2 regions of the Streptosporangium sp. NPDC004379 genome follow, and region 2 is predicted to be linked to the other one. Evidence: predicted binding sites of a transcription regulator. Region 2 holds the regulator's gene; the other holds the start of a gene.
What was found. Region 2 encodes HspR, which represses chaperone genes until heat shock. Its sites were predicted from a motif close to ANTTGAGTCNNNNNGACTCAANT; they were not measured.
Positions count from the first base shown of each region.

Region 1 (8,749 bases), on a different contig from region 2:
CGCGCGGCTCGTCCCGGCGCCGGTCCGCGACCGCTACTTCGGGCCGGACTCCCGCAGGTGCGAGAAGCGGGGCGTCGTCACCTACTGCGCGTTCCCCGAGTACGTCTCCTGGATCCCGCTGTGGGCCTCGGCCGTGGAGCCCGTCGTCGAGGCGCTGCCCCCGGCGGCGCGCGGCCGGCTGCCGGCCGTCCGGCAGTACTCCGACAGCTGGTGGATGGCCGAAGATCACGACGAGCGGTTCATCGGGACGTTCATGATGTGGGGGCGGGCCGGCGCGCGGGACGCTCACCGCACGGCGCTCGCCGCCCGGCTGGTCAACCGGTTCACCCGGCTGGAGGCCCGGACGAGTGCGGGCTGTGACGGGCGGGGGCAGGCCAGAACCGTCGTGGGTCTGTGGCTTCTCGGCCAGGTCGCGCCGCCGGCGCCCGCCGTGGAGAGCGAGCTGCAGATAGGGGGGTCGCTGTTCGAGACCCGGCTGTCGCCGCTGGGCGCGGCCCGCTACGGCGCGGCCGAGCTGGGCTACGCCCGCGAGCTCCTGGCCACGCCGGGAGCCCGGGAGCGGATCTGGGCGCACTGGGACACGCTGCTTGCGCCGGGCACGACGATCGAGCGGGCGCTGCCGCTGCTGGGACTGCACCCGGCTTTCGCCCCCGAGCCGGTCAGGGGGACGCCGTGCTCGTGATCCGCCTGGTGCGGCCGGTGCTCAGCGCGACCCACTGGACCCCCCTCGCGGTCGCCGCCGCCCTGTCCCTGCTGATCATCTCGATGGTGGACACCGGCGCGGGTCTGGGGTGGGGGACGGCGTTCACCCTGCTGCGGATGACGGCGGTGCTGCTGGGCGCGGCGGCCGCGTTCACCGTGCCCGACGCGATGGACGCCGACACCGCCGCCACCCCGGTGCCCCGCCGGGTGCGTCAGGGGCTGCGCTGCGCCCTGGGCGCATTGGGCGCCGGGGTGGTCTGGTCGGCCGCCTGCGTGGTCGCGGTGGCCAGGCTGCGCGCGGGAGACGAGCTGAGGGTGCCGGGGATGGCGCTGGAGGCGGCGGTGTGCGCCGCGGTAGGGCTGCTGTCGGCGTCGGTGGCCGCCCGGCTGCACTCGGGGAGGGTGGCCGGTCTCGCCGGGACGGGCGGCCTGCTCGCGGCCGTCTCGGTGAGCCTGGCGGCCCGGGGTCCGTACTGGCCGTGGCTGTATCCGCAGGAGGACAACTGGGAGGTGGTGCACCACGGCTGGCTTGCGACGCTGGTGGTCGTCACGGTGCTGCTCGGGCCGGCCTGCGGTGATCTGCGCTCGCGGTTCAGGCGGCCGGTTCGGCGAGGACCGCGCGGCCGAGGCCGGCCAGCACCTCGGTGGTGAGCCGGAAGGCGAGCCTGGCCTCCTGGACGATCCGCCGCCGCTCGTCCTCGTCCACGGGCAGGGCGTCCAGCCGGGCGCGGTACTCCTTCCTGAAGCGGGGGATGCTGCCGACGGCGTCGAAGCGGTAGGCGTCGGCCCCGCCGTCCGGCCCGTAGCCGTAGATCCGCCGCAGCTCCCGCCGGATGAACTGCCCGCCCGACAGGTCGCCCAGGTAGCGGGTGTAGTGGTGGGCGACGTAGCCGCCCGGCCAGGCGGCGGTCCGGTCGATGCGGGCGACCAGGGCCAGGGTCGGCGTCGATGGTTCGATCGCGGTCCGCCAGCCGGGGCCGAGGATCGTCTCCAGGTCGCGCGCCGACGCCTCCTCCCGGTACAGCTCCGGCAGGACGAACGGCGCGGCGACCGGATCGTCCGCCAGGGTCCGGGAGACGCGGTCGAGCGCGGCGTGGACGAAGTGGTTCTGGGCGACCATCGCGCCGTAGCCCTCCGGGCTGAGCCGGCCGGCCAGGAGCGCGACGAGATAGTCCTGGTTCTCGGCCGCGGCGTGGTCGTCCCGGGTGGCGTTCCTGAGCACTTCGGAGAACGGTGTCTCGATCGGTATCACTCCGTGGTGGAAGGGGGTTTACGCCGACATCGGCTACCCAGCCTCACAAAGCCCACCAAACCCGTCAAACTCGCGCCGATCATCCGGGTCCGGCGCGCCCGCCGCGGAACCACCCGACTTCCCGGTCCGCCCGTCACGGGCGTTCACCCCCCGGCCGTCCTCCCGCCGCGGAACCGTCCGCCCGCACGGGTGACGGACGCGACGAGGACCAGCAGTACGGCCAGCAGCGGCAGCCAGGCCAGCCGGTGCGCCAGCCAGGCCGGCCCGGTGGGCGCCTCCACCAGGCCGGGCAGACCCCCGAGACGCAGCGCGGCCAGCGCCGCCCCGGCGAGGACCGTCTGGTGCCACAGGAAGACGGTCATCGCCGACAGGTTCACCACCGCGATCGCCGCCCACACCCGGGGCCGCCGCGCCAGCCGGGCCAGCGGCTCGCGCACCAGCAGCGCCAGCCCTGTCTGCGCGATCCCGAAGCAGACCACGGCGAGCGTGGGCGGGCCGAGGTTGGACACCTTCGCCCCGGTGACGCCGACCATGCTCGCCGGATACCCGGCCCAGGCGACCAGCGCCGCCGTCCCGGCCGCGCCCGCCGCCAGCAGGCCCGCCGCCGCCCGGCGCGAGGCGAGCGCCCCGCGTGCCCAGGCGACGCCCAGCGCGTACGGCACCAGCCACCCGGCCACCACGTTCACCCATCCCGGCCAGGACGGCCCGTCGAGCCCGAACCGGATCACGTCCGTGGTGAGCACGGCGGCGGCGGCCGATCCGGCCACGGCGAGCGGCGCGGCCCGCAGCAGGGGTGTGGCCGCGGTGAGCGCGGCGAAGACCGCCAGGAACCACAGCGGCCCGGCCGTGGGCTGCACCAGCGACCTGACCGAGCCGGCCGGCATGCCGCCCAGTGCCAGCCCGGCGGCGGCGCCCGCCCACACCAGGACGGGCGGGCCCACCGGCCGCAGCAGCCGCCGCATCCTGGCCCGTGCCCACGCCCCGTATCCGGCGGCCGACCGCAGGCTCCGCTCCGCCGCGTACCCGCCCACGAAGAAGAAGACCGCCAGCGTCTGCAGCACCCAGGAGGCCGGCGTCAGCCAGGGCATGCAGGCGAGCGGGCTGGAGACGCGGACCGTCCCGCCGGGGCCGGGCGTCCACGCCGTGACCAGCCAGTGGCCGGTGACCACCCCGGCGATGGCCAGCGCCCGCAGCGCGTCCGCCCCGCGGTCCCGGCCGGCCGGGGTGGCGGCCTCGATCCGGGCGGCGACGGCGCTGAGACTAGCCACGGGACACCTCGCCGGTCCGGCCCAGGGCGATCAGGGTGAGGTTGCGCAGCGACTCGGTGCCGGGGTGCAGGTAGCCGCTGTGTCCCACGCCGCCCGCGGCGAACACGCGGGCCCCGAAGCCCGCCCCCGCCGGATCGGGCCCGAACCCCAGCGGTCCCAGCCGTACCTTCGGCACCCGGCGCACCCAGTCGCCGCTCCCACTGCCCGCCCACAGCGGGACGCCCAGCTCCGCCGCGGACGAGACGCCGAGCCCCGGGCTGCCGAAGACGGCGACGCTCTCCACACCCGACCCCCGCGCGGCCAGGGCGCACACCACCGAGCCGTAACTGTGGCACAGCAGGCTGACCCGCTTGCCGCGGAACCCCGTTCCGGCGAGGAAGCGCCGCAGCTCCGCCGCCCCCCTCCGGGCGGCCCGGTCGGTCAGCGCGCCGACGCTCTCCGTGGCCGGGCTGTCGTAGCCGAGCCAGGCGACCACCGCCAGCCGGGCCCCGGGGTCCAGCGCCCGCGCCTCGGCCAGCACGGTCCGGGCCCCGACCGCCGGCGTGCTGTACGGGTCGGCCCGGCCGCCGTCGAAGTTGGCGGCCGTGGTGTCGGATCCGGGGACGACGACCGCGACGCGTTCGGCCGCGCTCAGGTCGCCGTAGACGCGGACGATCCGGTCACCGTGGGCGGCGGGGACGGCCGTGTAGGCCAGGGCGGCGGCGACGACCGCGGTGAGTGCGCGACGGGGCATGGGACCTCCGGTCCGACAGGGGGATCGGACAGGACGCTAGGGATCCGGGCCCGTCGCCCGCGTCACCCCGCCGCGCTCACCTGCCCGGTCACCCCGTGGGGGGAGGAGGTCACCCCGGGACCGGTCACGCGGCGTCCCGGGGGCGCTCGCCGTACGAGGTTCCCGCCGGGGGCGTGTCCGGGCGCGCGGTGTCCCGGGGGCCGCTCGCCGTACGAGGTCCCTGCCGGGGGCGGCGTCCGGCCGCGCGAAGGGCCCCGGGGTCAGCCGCCGGGACGGACCAGGCCCGACTCGTAGGCGTAGACGATCGCCTGGGCGCGGTCGCGCAGACCCAGTTTGGCCAGGATGCGGCCCACGTGGGTCTTGACGGTCTGCTCCGACAGCACGAGCTGTCCGGCGATCTCCTGGTTGGAGCGGCCCTGGGCGATCAGCGTGAGCACCTCGGTCTCGCGCTCGGTGATGTCGGCCGGCCTGGCACGCGGGCGGCGCGGCCCGACCCGGGCGAACTCCGAGATCAGCCGCCGGGTCACCGACGGCGCGAGCAGCGCGTCGCCGGAGGCGACGACCCGGACCGCCTCGGCGAGCTGCTGGGCGGAGGCGTCCTTGAGCAGGAACCCGCTCGCCCCGGCCCGCAGCGCCTCGTACACGTAGTCGTCGAGGTCGAAGGTGGTCAGGATCAGCACCTTCGGCTTCGGGCCGTCGGCCTCCAGGATGGCCCGGGTGGCGGCCAGGCCGTCCATGACCGGCATCCGCACGTCCATCAGCACGACGTCCGGCCGCAGCTCGGCCGTCCGGGCGACGGCCTCGCGCCCGTCGGCGGCCTCGCCGACGACCTCGATGTCCGGCTGCGAGCCGAGGAACACGGTGAAGCCGGTCCGCACCATGCCCTGGTCGTCGGCGATGAGCACCCGGATCGTCATGCGCCGTCCTCCGCGTCTTCCATGATCGGCAGTATGGCGGTGACCGCGAAGCCCTTGCCGACCGGCCCGGCCCACAGTCTGCCGCCGATCATGGAGACCCGTTCCCGCATGCCGAGCAGGCCGTGCCCGGCGTTGCCCGGCGGCCGCTCGCGACCGCCGCCGGCGCCGTTCGCCACGTGGACGCGCAGCTCGTCGCCGGAGCGGGTGATCCGTACCGAGACGGCCGCGCCGGGTGCGTGGCGCATGGCGTTGCTCAGCGCCTCCTGGACGATCCGGTAGGCCGACAGGCTCACCGTCGTGGGCAGCCCCAGCAGGTCGCCGCCGAGCCGGAGCGTCACGGTGAGCCCGGCGGAGCGCGCGGTGGCGATCAGCTCCTCCAGGCGGCCGAGGCCGGGCTGCGGCGCGGTGTCGGCGCGCTCGTCGCCGTCGCGCAGCACGCCCAGCACGCGGCGCATCTCGGTCATGGCCGCCAGCGACAGCGCGCGGATCTCCCGCAGCCCCTCCTCCAGCGTCCCGGGGTCTCCGGCGGCCTTCAGCGGCGTGGCCTCGGCCTGGATGGCGATCACCGACATGTGGTGGGCGACGACGTCGTGCAGTTCCCGGGCGATCCTGGTCCGTTCCTCCAGTACGGCCTGCGCCGCCAGGGCCCGTTCGCTGCGCCGTTCCTCCTCCGCCAGCCGACCGGCGGCCAGGCGCCTGGTCCGCACGTTGTAGCCGAGGAGCGCGGTCACGGTGAGCATGACGGCGCCCAGCGCGATCAGGGGGTCGCCGGGCTTGACCGCGACCAGGGCGAGCATCGAGACGAGCCAGGCCCCGAGGACGGTCTCCCGGTCGCAGCGCACCGCCACCGAGTAGACGACCAGCAGGTAGGTGATGACGCCCGAGGAGGAGTAGGGCTGGGTGAACAGCCGGTCCATGAAGTGGGCGGCCAGAAGCATGCCGCCGGTGGCCAGTCGCCAGGCCGCCAGCGGCCACCGGTTGCGCAGCGCCACCGGCAGCGAGGAGACGAGCGCGCAGAGGAAGAGGACGTTCTCGTTGATCCCCGGAGTGGGGACACCCGGCTGGGGCGGCATGCCGTTGAGGGTCAGCAGGAGCGAGTAGCCGCCGGCGAACAGGATCCAGGCGAGCACCAGGTCGGCCACCAGGACCAGGTCGACGGTCCGGAACGGCAGCAGTCCCAGGAAGAGCGGAAGCCGGGGGCGGAGGCGCCGGGATCGGGGGAACGGCGGACCGGGTTCCCCTTTCACCAGGGCGCGGACCAGAGGCCGGGACAACCGGGGGAGGGCGTCGCGCAGGGGCACCGGCCCAGCCTAGGGAGATCGCGGACGGCTGTCGTCCCGCCCCGGGGTGATCCGTCGCGTACCTCTCGGGGGTGACCCTTCCCCGAAGCCCTTCGCGGCGATCCCCGGGGAGGTCCGCGCCGGGGGTGACCCCGGTGTGTCCCGCGAAACCGCCCGGGCGGTCCTCGGGCTTCCGAAGTCCTGCGGAGCCCCCGGCGACGGCCGCCCCGGGACTCCCGGGAGACTCGCCAGAGGCGTCGATTACAGAATTACGATCGCTCACGGCGAACACACTCAATCCCGGGAACATTTCCACGCTCCCATTAATTGAGTCGATGTAACTCAACCCTTGGAGTGCGCATGAGTGAGAGCTTGATCCTCCCGGTTCTCCCGCTCGACGACCAGGTCGTGCTGCCGGGAATGGTGGTCCCGCTGGACCTGTCCGAGGCCGAGGTCCGGGCCGCGATCGACGCGGCTCAGGCGCTCACCGAGAACAAGGGACAGGTCCTGCTCGTTCCCCGCATCGACGGCCGCTACGGCTCCGTCGGCGTCAAGGCCGTCATCGAGCAGGTCGGCAGGCTGCCCGGAGGTGAGCCCGCCGCCGTGGTGCGCGGCGTCGACCGCGTCCGCGTCGGCGCCGGCACGACCGGACCCGGCGCCGCGCTGTGGGTGCAGGCCACCGTCATCGAGGCCGTTCCGGCGGGCGAGCGCGCCGTCGAGCTGGCCAAGCAGTACAAGGCGCTGACCACCACCATCCTGCAGAAGCGGGGCGCCTGGCAGGTCGTCGACGCCGTCAACCAGATGGACGACCCGTCGGTCCTGGCCGACAGCTCCGGCTACGCCCCCTGGCTGGGCACCCAGCGCAAGGCCGAGATCCTCCAGATCGCCGACCCGGCCGACCGGCTGGCCAAGCTGGTCGAGTGGGCGCGCGAGCACCTCGCCGAGCTCGACGTCGCCGAGACGATCCGCAAGGACGTCCAGGAGGGCATGGAGAAGCAGCAGCGCGAGTTCCTGCTGCGCCAGCAGCTCGCCGCCGTCCGCAAGGAGCTGTCGGAGCTCAACGGCTCCTCCCCGGAGACCGAGGAGGAGGACTACCGCGCCCGCGTCGAGGCCGCCGACCTGCCCGAGAAGGTGCGCGAGGCCGCGATGAAGGAGGTCGACAAACTGGAGCGGACCTCCGACCAGTCCCCGGAGACCGGCTGGATCCGCACCTGGCTCGACACCGTCCTCGACATCCCGTGGAACACCCGGACCGAGGATTCGTACGACATCGCCGCGGCCCGCGCCGTCCTCGACGCCGACCACACCGGCCTCGACGACGTCAAGGACCGCATCATCGAGTACCTCGCCGTCCGCGGCCGCCGCGCCGCCCAGGGGCTCGGGGTCGTCGGCGGGCGCCGCAGCGGCGCCGTACTGGCGCTGGCCGGTCCTCCCGGGGTCGGCAAGACCTCCCTCGGTGAGTCGGTGGCCCGCGCGATGGGCCGCAAGTTCGTCCGCGTCGCCCTCGGCGGCGTCCGCGACGAGGCCGAGATCCGCGGCCACCGCCGCACCTACGTCGGCGCGCTGCCCGGCCGGATCGTCCGCGCCGTCCGCGAGGCCGGCTCGATGAACCCGGTCGTGCTGCTCGACGAGGTGGACAAGGTCGGCTCCGACTACCGCGGCGACCCCACCGCCGCGCTGCTGGAGGTCCTCGACCCGGCGCAGAACCACACCTTCCGCGACCACTACCTGGAGGTCGAGCTCGACCTGTCCGACGTGCTGTTCCTGGCGACCGCCAACGTGCTGGAGGCCATCCCCGGCCCGCTGCTGGACCGCATGGAGATCGTCACCCTCGACGGCTACACCGAGGACGAGAAGGTCGCCATCGCCCGCGACCACCTGCTGCCCCGCCAGCTCGACAAGGCCGGCCTGACCGCCGAGGACGTCGTCATCGGCGAGGACGCGCTGCGCCGGCTGGCCGGCGAGTACACCAGGGAGGCCGGCGTGCGGTCCCTGGAACGCTCGATCGCCAGGGTCCTGCGCAAGGTGACCGCCAACGTCGCGCTCGGCGCCGGGGAGCTGCCGGTGACGGTGGAGGACCTCGTCCCCTACCTGGGCCGCCCGCGGCACGTGCCGGAGTCCTCGCTCCCGGAGTCCCGCCAGCGTACGGCGGTGCCCGGCGTGGCCACCGGCCTGGCGGTCACCGGAGCGGGCGGCGACGTCCTGTACGTCGAGGCGTCGCTGGCCGACCCGGAGACCGGGGACACCGGACTGACCCTGACCGGCCAGCTCGGCGACGTCATGAAGGAGTCGGCCAGGATCGCCCTGTCCTACCTGCGTTCGCGCGGCGCGGAGCTGGAGCTGCCGGTGTCCTCCCTCAAGGACCGCTCGGTGCACGTCCACTTCCCCGCCGGCGCCGTTCCCAAGGACGGCCCGTCGGCCGGCGTCACCCTGATCACGGCCCTGGCCTCGCTGCTGTCGGGCCGCCAGGTCAGGAGCGACGTGGCGATGACCGGCGAGGTCTCCCTCACCGGCCGGGTGCTGCCGATCGGCGGGGTCAAGCAGAAGCTGCTGGCCGCCCACCGGGCGGGCATCACCACCGTGCTGATCCCGGCCCG
Region 1 is NZ_JBIAMC010000008.1:49,224-57,972, forward strand. Features, by position in the region: gene ACFYSC_RS18890 (hypothetical protein) at 1-682, shown strand, start outside; gene ACFYSC_RS18895 (hypothetical protein) at 673-1,353, shown strand; gene ACFYSC_RS18900 (heme oxygenase (biliverdin-producing)) at 1,295-1,924, opposite strand; gene ACFYSC_RS18905 (acyltransferase) at 2,098-3,222, opposite strand; gene ACFYSC_RS18910 (alpha/beta hydrolase) at 3,215-3,955, opposite strand; gene ACFYSC_RS18915 (response regulator) at 4,216-4,872, opposite strand; gene ACFYSC_RS18920 (sensor histidine kinase) at 4,869-6,173, opposite strand; gene lon (endopeptidase La) at 6,513-8,749, shown strand, end outside.
Region 1: a site for HspR is predicted at 6,478-6,500, ahead of lon (endopeptidase La). Genes of this name have one in related genera too.

Region 2 (8,749 bases):
CGCCCCCGCCTCGGCGCTGACCGCGCTGAAGGCCGCAGGGGTGGACGTCGCCTCCATGGCCAACAACCACGGCATGGACTACATGGAGAGCGGCCTCACCGACTCGCTGGCCGCGATCCGGCGCGCCAGGTTCCCCGTGGTGGGCGTCGGCGCGACCGAGGCCCAGGCGTACAAGCCCTGGCGGACGACCGTGAACGGCAACCGGATCGCCGTCATCGGCGCCACCCAGGTGATGGACGCCGAGTTCATCCAGCCCTGGACCGCGCTCGGCGCCAAGGGCGGCCTGGCCTCGGCCAAGCGGGAGGACCGGCTGATCCAGGAGGTGCGCAGGGCGCGCCGTACCTCCGACACGGTGATCGTCCACCTCCACTGGGGCACCGAGCTGCAGAAGTGCCCCAACGAGGCCCAGCGTTCCCTGGCGCCCAAGCTGGTCGCGGCCGGGGCCGACGTGATCGTCGGCGGCCACGCGCACATCCTGCTCGGCGGGGGCTACCTGAAGAACGCCTACGTCAACTACGGCATGGGCAACTTCGTCTTCTACAACTGGGGTCCCCAGACCGGCCGGACCGGCGTGCTCACGCTGACGATCCAGGGGCGCAAGGTTCTGAAGGACCAGTGGACCCCGGCCACGATCCAGGGCGGCGTCCCCGTCCCGCTCACCGGCCCCGCCCGGCAGCAGGCACTGACCGACTGGAAGGGGCTGCGCGGCTGCGCGGGCCTGTCCGCCCGGCCCGGCCCCGCCACCGAGAGCTGACCGTACGGCGAGCCGGCCGTACGGAGCGCCCGCCGCGTGCGCCGTGGCAGGCGCGGCAGGCGCGGCAGGCGCGGAGGTCCGAGGGTCCGGAGGCCCGTCGTGTCGCGGGCCGGCCGCGGAAATCCGGTGATTGGCCGATACGGCCTGACCGGGCGGTGACGGAGGGGCAAGATGGGGGGATGTCCATCCTGCCTGCCGAGGAGCCCGGCGAGGCTCCGCTGCGCCGCCGGCCCGCCCAGCGGAGGAGCGCGCGACGTGTCGAGAGGATGCTCGACGCCTGTGCCGACCTGCTCGACGAAGTCGGTTACGAGGCGTTGACCACCACCCGCATCGCGGAGCGCGCCGGGGTCGCGATCGGTTCGATCTACCAGTTCTTCCCCGACAAACGGGCCATCGCCCAGGCGGTGACCCGGCGTCACGTGGAGGGTTTCATCTCCCGCATCGGCCGGCGCTTCCTGTCGGAGGAGTACGCCTGCTGGTGGGACGCCGTCGACGCGATCATCGACGAGTACGTCGAGATGCACCGGACCGTCCCGGGGTTCCGCTCCCTGCGGTTCGGCGACGTGGTCGACCTCAACCTGCTGGATCCCGCATCGGACAACAACGCGGTGATCGCGGGCCGGCTGCGCGGTCTCCTCCTCCAGGAGTACGGCATGGCCGACAGCGAGGAGCTCGACCTGGCCATCCTGATCGGGGTCGAGGCGGGGGACGCGGTGCTCAAACTGGCCTTCCGGCGCGACCCCGCCGGTGACCCGAAGATCGTGGCCGAGGCCAAGAGCCTGATCCGGGGTTACCTCAACCGCCAGTTCGCGGGGGCCTCGGCCTGAGCGGCCGGTCCTGGCGCCTCCGCCCGGAGGCCCACGCGATCCGCCGCCCACGTCCGGGGTCCGCGCGATCCGCCGTCCGCGTCCCGGGTCCGGCCGATCCCGGCGTGCCCGCCCGGAGGTCCGCGCGATCCGCCGCGCGTCTCACGAGGGCGGCCGGTCCGGGCGCACCTGCCCGGGTACGGCGGCGCGCTCCCGGTCCCGCCGTCCGCCGTGCCCGCGTTCGCGCGTCGCCGGCCTGCGCCGTACCTCGCCGTGCCTGCCGCCGGACCTCGCCGCGGACCCGGAGAACGCCCGGCCGGGGACGACCCCGGGCGGTACGGCCACCGGGTCCAGGGCCTCGACCGGCGCCGGGATGAGTCCGGCGCTCATCGGCGCGCCCCTCCGGCGGGGCTGCGGCTGGGCCATGACGGGGCAGGGGGCCGGCGCGGCGAGCGTCCGCAGCCACGACTCCTGGCGGGCCGGGGTGATGAGCCGCTCCTCGCGCAGCCGGTTCTCCAGCGCCATGAGCCTGCGGTGGGCCTGTTCGACCGCGTCGATCCTCGCGGAGAGGTATCCGGCGGACCCCGGGACGATCACCGAGAGGCCGAGCAGGAACGTCAGCGTGAAGGCGGTCTGCTTGGACATGCCCATCGCAGCTCCTTCGGACGAGGTCGCCTCTCGGGCCGGGATCGCCTGGCATATGCCCGATTTCCTCCAGAAACACGCAGACTGTAATTAATAATGCACAGAGGGTGGCATAACAAATACCTGCCGTTGTGCGGGCGAAGTCGAGCGTCGCTCGGTACTCTCGCGATGTGGCGTATGTGACACACGGGCAACTGCACCGGCTGCTTGAACAGGCACTTCTGGCCGACGATCACGAGAATCTCGCCCGGCGCCTGGAGGCGCTGGCCGAGGACGACGTGTCCGGGGACGTCTCGCGGGCGGCGATCCTCGTGCTCGCCGGCGAGGAATGGCGGCAGGCCGGTCAGCCCGCCCACGCCCTCGACTGCTTCCAGCGGGCCGTGGACGACGGCGGCGAGGTGGGCGCCGACCCCCGCGCGGGGATCGCCGACACCCTCTTCGAGCTCGAACGGCCCGACGAGGCACGCGAGGTGATCGAGGCGATCCGGCTCGGCGGCTGCACCCCGGCCACCGCGCTCACCGTCGCCGAGACCCTCGTCGCCTACGGCGACCTGCGGGAGGCCCACGTCTGGGCCACCGACGGGGCCCGGCAGGCGGCGGAGGGCAGCGGCGAGCACGCCGCGCTGCTGCGCACCCGCTATCGGATCCGGGTGGACCTCGGTCTGCCCGAGGACGACCTCGACGCGCTGCTGGACGCCTCCCGCTGACGCGAGAAGGGCCGCGACCCGCTTACGGGTCGCGGCCCTTCTCCGGGCGGCCGGGCATGGCTCCTACCGGAGTCTTCCGGCGGCCGGGCATGGCTCTTACCCGAGCTGGACGCCTCCGCCGAGGACGGTCTCCTCCGCGGTGGAGGCGTCGCCGTCCTCCCCGGAGACCCGGGTCTCGTCGTCGTCCGCCGCGGGCGTCTCCGCCGTCGTGGTGACCTCCCGCTCGACGAGCGTGACCTCCCGCTCGACCACTGCGGGCAGCTCGCCGACCGGGGTCGCGGCGTCCCCGGCCGAGGCCGGGAGCGACTCCCCGGTGCCGGTGCCCGCCTGCGCGCCGGGCAGCCCCGCGCCGGCGGACGGCGCGTCAGCGGACGGCGCGCCGGCGGTCCCGGCCTGGTCGGCGGCGCCGGTCGTGCCGGCGCCCGTGGAGACCGGCGGCGCCGGCCGCACCGGAACCGGAGCCCGGTCGAAGCGGGTGTCCGGGGTGGACGGCAGGCCGGGCAGGTCGGGCGCGGCGGGCAGCGGCCCGGCGGCCAGGTGCTCCACGACATGCTCCGCGGCCGCGGTCGTCCCCGCCGCGGTCTGTGCGGTCGCCGTCGTCTCCGTGACCCCTGCGGCCGCCGCATCCGGCCGCACGGACAGGCCCGCGCCCCCCGCGACGCCCGCGGCGTCGGTGAAGCCGGCCACACCCGACGCCTGCGACAGGCCCGGCAGGCCGGCGATCCGTGCGATCCGCTCCGCGCTCATCGGCGCGGCCCCGGCCTGTCCGCCGAAGACCACCGGGACGCCCGTCGGGACGAACACCGGGACGCCCGACGGGATGACCGCCACCCGCGTGCCGGCCGTGTCCTGACAGCCAGCCACGGCCGTTCCGGCGGTCCCGGCCGTCCCGGGCGCCGCCACCGCGACCCCGGCCGCCGGGGACGTCTCCGGCCCGGTCGCCGCGATCCCGGTCACCCGGGTCCCCTCCGGTGCGGTCGCCGTGACCCCGGCGACCCCGGCCGTGCCCGTGGGCGTCTCAGCCCCTCCAGGCCCCTCGGGCCCGTACGCCGCCGAGCCGTGGCAGGCCGCGGCCGAGGCCGGGACCGCCCCGAGCCAGGACACACCGGCTGGAGAGGTCGACAGCCACGTCACGCCGGCCGTGAGCGTCGCCACCGCGAGGATGCCCTGGATCTTCCGTGATGGGTTCATCATGCACGTCCCCCTGTCGTTCGTTCTCGTGCCGGACGAGTGCCGAACGTATCCAGCGGGGGCCGCACCCGGGGCGGGCTTCACCCAACGGTGGTGAAGCCCTTACCGTCGCCGGGCAACGGTGGTCATGCCCTTACCGTCGGCGAGACCGTCAGGGCGTCGTTGCCCTCGGCCACGTCCACCGTGACCTCGTCGCCGTCCTGGACCTTCCCGGCCAGAACCTCCCTGGCGAGCTTGTCGCCGATCGCGGTCTGCACCAGGCGGCGGAGCGGGCGGGCGCCGTACAGCGGGTCGTAGCCGGTGAGCGCCAGCCAGTCGCGCGCCGCGGGGGTCACGTTCAGCGCGATCCGCCGGTCGGCGAGCCGCTTGGCCAGATGCGCCACCTGGAGGTCCACGATCTTCGACAGCTCCTCCATGCCGAGCGCGTCGAACATGATCACGTCGTCGAGCCGGTTGAGGAACTCCGGCTTGAACGCGCCCCGGACCGCGTCCATCACGGCCTTGCGCTGGGTCTCCCGGTCCAGCTTCGGGTCCACGAGGAACTGCGAGCCCATGTTGGAGGTGAGGATCAGGATCGCGTTGCGGAAGTCGACCGTCCGGCCCTGGCCGTCGGTGAGCCGTCCGTCGTCGAGCACCTGCAGCAGGATGTCGAAGACCTCCGGGTGGGCCTTCTCGACCTCGTCCAGCAGCACCACGGTGTACGGCCTGCGCCGCACGGCCTCGGTGAGCTGGCCGCCCTCCTCGTAGCCGACGTAGCCGGGCGGGGCGCCGACGAGCCGCGCCACGCTGTGCTTCTCGCCGTACTCGCTCATGTCGATGCGGACCATCGCCCGCTCGTCGTCGAACAGGAAGTCGGCCAGCGACTTGGCCAGCTCCGTCTTGCCGACGCCGGTGGGGCCGAGGAACAGGAAGCTGCCGGTCGGCCGGTCGGGGTCGGAGATGCCCGCGCGGGCCCGCCGTACGGCGTCGGAGACGGCCTGGACGGCCTCGCCCTGGCCGATGAGCCGCCTGCCCAGCTCGTCCTCCATCCGGAGCAGCTTGGCGGTCTCGCCCTCCAGCAGCCGGCCCGCGGGGATGCCGGTCCAGGAGGAGATGACCTGGGCGATGTCGTCCGGCCCGACCTCCTCCTTGACCATGGCGCTCTCCGGCTGGGCGGCCGCGCTGGCCTCGGCGAGCTCGGCCTCCAGCCTGGGCACCTCGGCGTACATCAGCCGGGAGGCGGCCTCGAAGTCGCCGTCGCGCTGCGCCCGCTCGGCCGCGCCGCGGGTCTCGTCGAGCTGCTTCTTCAGGTCGCCGACGCGGTTCAGGCCGGCCTTCTCCCGCTCCCAGCGGCCGACCAGGGCGTTGAGCTCCTCCTGACGGTCGGCCAGCTCCTTGCGGAGCCGCTCCAGCCGCTGGAGGCTGCTCTCGTCGGTCTCCTTGGCGAGGGCCAGCTCCTCCATCTTCATCCGGTCGACGTTCCGCTGGAGCTGGTCGATCTCCACAGGGCGGGAGTCGATCTCCATGCGGAGCCGGGAGGCGGCCTCGTCCACCAGGTCGATCGCCTTGTCCGGCAGGAACCGGGAGGTGATGTAGCGGTCGGACAGCGCGGCGGCGGCCACCAGCGCGCCGTCGGAGATCTGCACCTGGTGGTGCGCCTCGTAGCGGCCCTTGAGCCCGCGCAGGATCGCGATGGTGTCCTCGACGGTGGGCTCGCCGACGTACACCTGCTGGAAGCGCCGCTCCAGCGCGGGGTCCTTCTCGATGCGCTCGCGGTACTCGTCCAGCGTGGTGGCGCCGATCATCCGCAGCTCGCCGCGCGCCAGCATCGGCTTGAGCATGTTGCCGGCGTCCATGGCGCCCTCGGCCGCGCCCGCGCCGACCATGGTGTGCAGCTCGTCGATGAAGGTGACGATCTGGCCGTCGCTCTCCTTGATCTCGCTCAGCACGGCCTTGAGGCGCTCCTCGAACTCGCCGCGGTACTTCGCGCCGGCGACCATCGCGCCCAGGTCGAGGGAGACCAGGCGCTTGTCGCGCAGGCTGGAGGGCACGTCGCCGGCGACGATGCGCTGCGCCAGGCCCTCCACCACGGCGGTCTTGCCGACGCCGGGCTCGCCGATGAGCACCGGGTTGTTCTTGGTCCGGCGGCTGAGCACCTGCACGACCCGGCGGATCTCCGAGTCGCGGCCGATCACCGGGTCGAGCTTGCCGGCCCTGGCGCGCTCGGTCAGGTCGACGCCGTACTTCTCCAGCGCCTGGTAGGTGTCCTCGGGCGTCTCGCTGGTCACCCGGGCGTGCCCGCGGACCTTCTCGAACGCCTCCAGCAGCGCGTTCGGGGTGGCGCCGCGCGACTTCAGCAGCTCGGCGACCGGCCCGCCGTCCGTGGCGAGGCCGACCAGCAGATGCTCGGTCGAGACGTACTCGTCCTCCAGCCGGCGCGCCCGCTGGGCCGCGGTGTTCAGCACGGTCAGCAGCTGCCGGGAGCTCGACGGGGCGCTGACCGTGGCGCCCTGCGCCTTGGGCAGGGCCGCGAGCTGCTTCTCGGCCTCGGTGCGAAGCTGCTTCCAGTCGGCGCCGACCGCCTCCAGCAGCGGTACGGCGGTGCCGCCGGTCTGGGAGAGCAGCGCGGTGAACAGATGGGCCGGGGCGACCTCCGGGTTGCCCTCGGCGGCGGCGCGCCTGATGGCGGCGGAGACCGCCTCCTGACTCTTCTGCGTGAGCTTGTAATCCATGGCTATCGCCCAACTCCGTTCAGGCGTTCTGTACCGCGCCGGGGCACGGCGCGGCGAAAGATCCCCCCGGCCCTCGTTCGTGGAGTGTCAGGCGGGTGGCAACTGGTATCGGATCAGCGCACGGATCATGGTCGTCTCGGCGCGGAGGCGGTGGTTCTCCTCGCGCAGCCGCATCGCCTCGTTCTCGAGCGCCAGTATCCGCTTTATGCCCGCGAGGTTGATGCCCTCCTCCTGGGAGAGCCGCTGGACCTCGCGGAGCATGACGATGTCGCGGGTGGAGTACAGGCGGCCGCGGCCGGCCGTACGGCCCGGACTGACCAGGCCGAGACGGTCGTACTGCCGCAGGGTCTGCGGGTGCAGGCCCGACAGCTGGGCGGCCACCGAGATGACGTAGACGGGGGTGTCGTCCGACAGATCGAAGTAGTTGGCTTCCATGGCTACTCGCTTCTGGCCTGTTGGATCAGCTCGGCCCGCGGGTCGCCTCCCGTGGTGGCGTCGCGGAACTCCTCCAGTGCGCCCCTGGCCTTGTCCTCCAGGTGCTGGGGCACCAGGACCTCGACCGTGGCGAGCAGGTCGCCCTTGGTGCCGTCCTTGCGGGTCACGCCTCGGCCCCGCACCCGGAAGGTCCGGCCGTTGGGGGTGCCCTCGGGGATGCGCAGCGTCACCGGCATCCCCTTGAGGATGGGCACCTTGATCTCCGCACCGAGGGCGGCCTCGGTGAAGGTGACCGGGACGGTGACCGTGAGGTTCTCGCCGGTCCGGCCGAAGACCGCGTGCGGCTTGACGTGGACCTGGACGTACAGGTCGCCGGCCGGGCCGCCGTTCTCGCCGGGGGCGCCCTTGGCCTTGATCTTGATGCGCTGGCCGTCGGCCACCCCGGCGGGGATGCGCGCCTGGATCGTGCGGGTGCTCTTGCCCCGGCCACTGCCCTCGCACACCGGGCACGGGTCGTCCACCAGCAGGCCGCGGCCCTTGCAGTCACGGCACGGCTCGGAGAAGGCGAAGTTGCCGAGGTTACGGCTGGCCGCGCCGGTGCCCTCGCAGGTCGGGCAGACCCGCGGGGTGGTCCCGGCCTTGGCGCCGGTGCCGCCGCACGCCGTACAGGCGGAGGAGCTGGTCAGCCGGAGCGACACGGTGGTGCCCTGGACGGCCTCGGTGAACGAGAGCGTGACCTCGGACTCGACGTCCTGGCCGCGCCGTGCCCTGGTGGTGGTCCCGCCGGTCCGGGGGGCGGTGCCGCCCCGGTTGAACAGACCCCCGAACAGGTCGCCGATGCGCTCCCCGGTGCCCTGCTGGGTGCCGCCGAACAGGTCACCCAGGTCGAAGGCGAAGCCGCCACCACCGCGGGAGGCCCCCCCGCCCCCCGGGTAACCGCCGAGACCCGACCCGAACAGCGCCCGCGCCTCGTCGTACTCCTTGCGGCGCTTGGTGTCGGACAGGACGTCGTAGGCCTCGGAGACGTTCTTGAACTTCTCCTCGGTCTCCGTCTTGCCCTGGTTGGCGTCCGGGTGGTACTGCCTGGCCAGCTTCCGGTACGCCTTCTTGATCTCTTCGGCGGTGGCGGTCTTCGGCACACCAAGGACGGCGTAGTAGTCCTTCTCCAGGTAGTCCTTGGTGCTCATCGCTTTCCTTCTCGATCAAAGGGAATGGGGGTGTGTTCAGTTGTCGCCCGCGCCGGCCGCGTCGCCGGAGGAGGGCTCCTCGGGCTCGGCGACCGCGACCCGGGCGGGCCGCAGCACGCGCTCACCGATCCGGTAGCCCGGCTGCAGGATCTCCACGCAGGTCGGCTCGGCCACGTCGGGTGAGTAGCTGTGCATCAGCGCCTCGTGCACCGTCGGGTCGAACGGGTCGCCCTTGACGCCGAAGGCGCTCAGTCCCAGCTTCCCCGCGACCGCCTCCAGCGACTCGCTCACCTTGGCGAAGCCGCCGGTGAGC
Region 2 is NZ_JBIAMC010000013.1:22,917-31,665, reverse strand. Features, by position in the region: gene ACFYSC_RS25860 (CapA family protein) at 1-754, shown strand, start outside; gene ACFYSC_RS25855 (TetR family transcriptional regulator) at 934-1,581, shown strand; gene ACFYSC_RS25850 (hypothetical protein) at 1,723-2,205, opposite strand; gene ACFYSC_RS25845 (hypothetical protein) at 2,376-2,912, shown strand; gene ACFYSC_RS25840 (hypothetical protein) at 3,009-4,106, opposite strand; gene clpB (ATP-dependent chaperone ClpB) at 4,229-6,814, opposite strand; gene ACFYSC_RS25830 (heat shock protein transcriptional repressor HspR) at 6,902-7,249, opposite strand; gene dnaJ (molecular chaperone DnaJ) at 7,252-8,436, opposite strand; gene grpE (nucleotide exchange factor GrpE) at 8,473-8,749, opposite strand, start outside.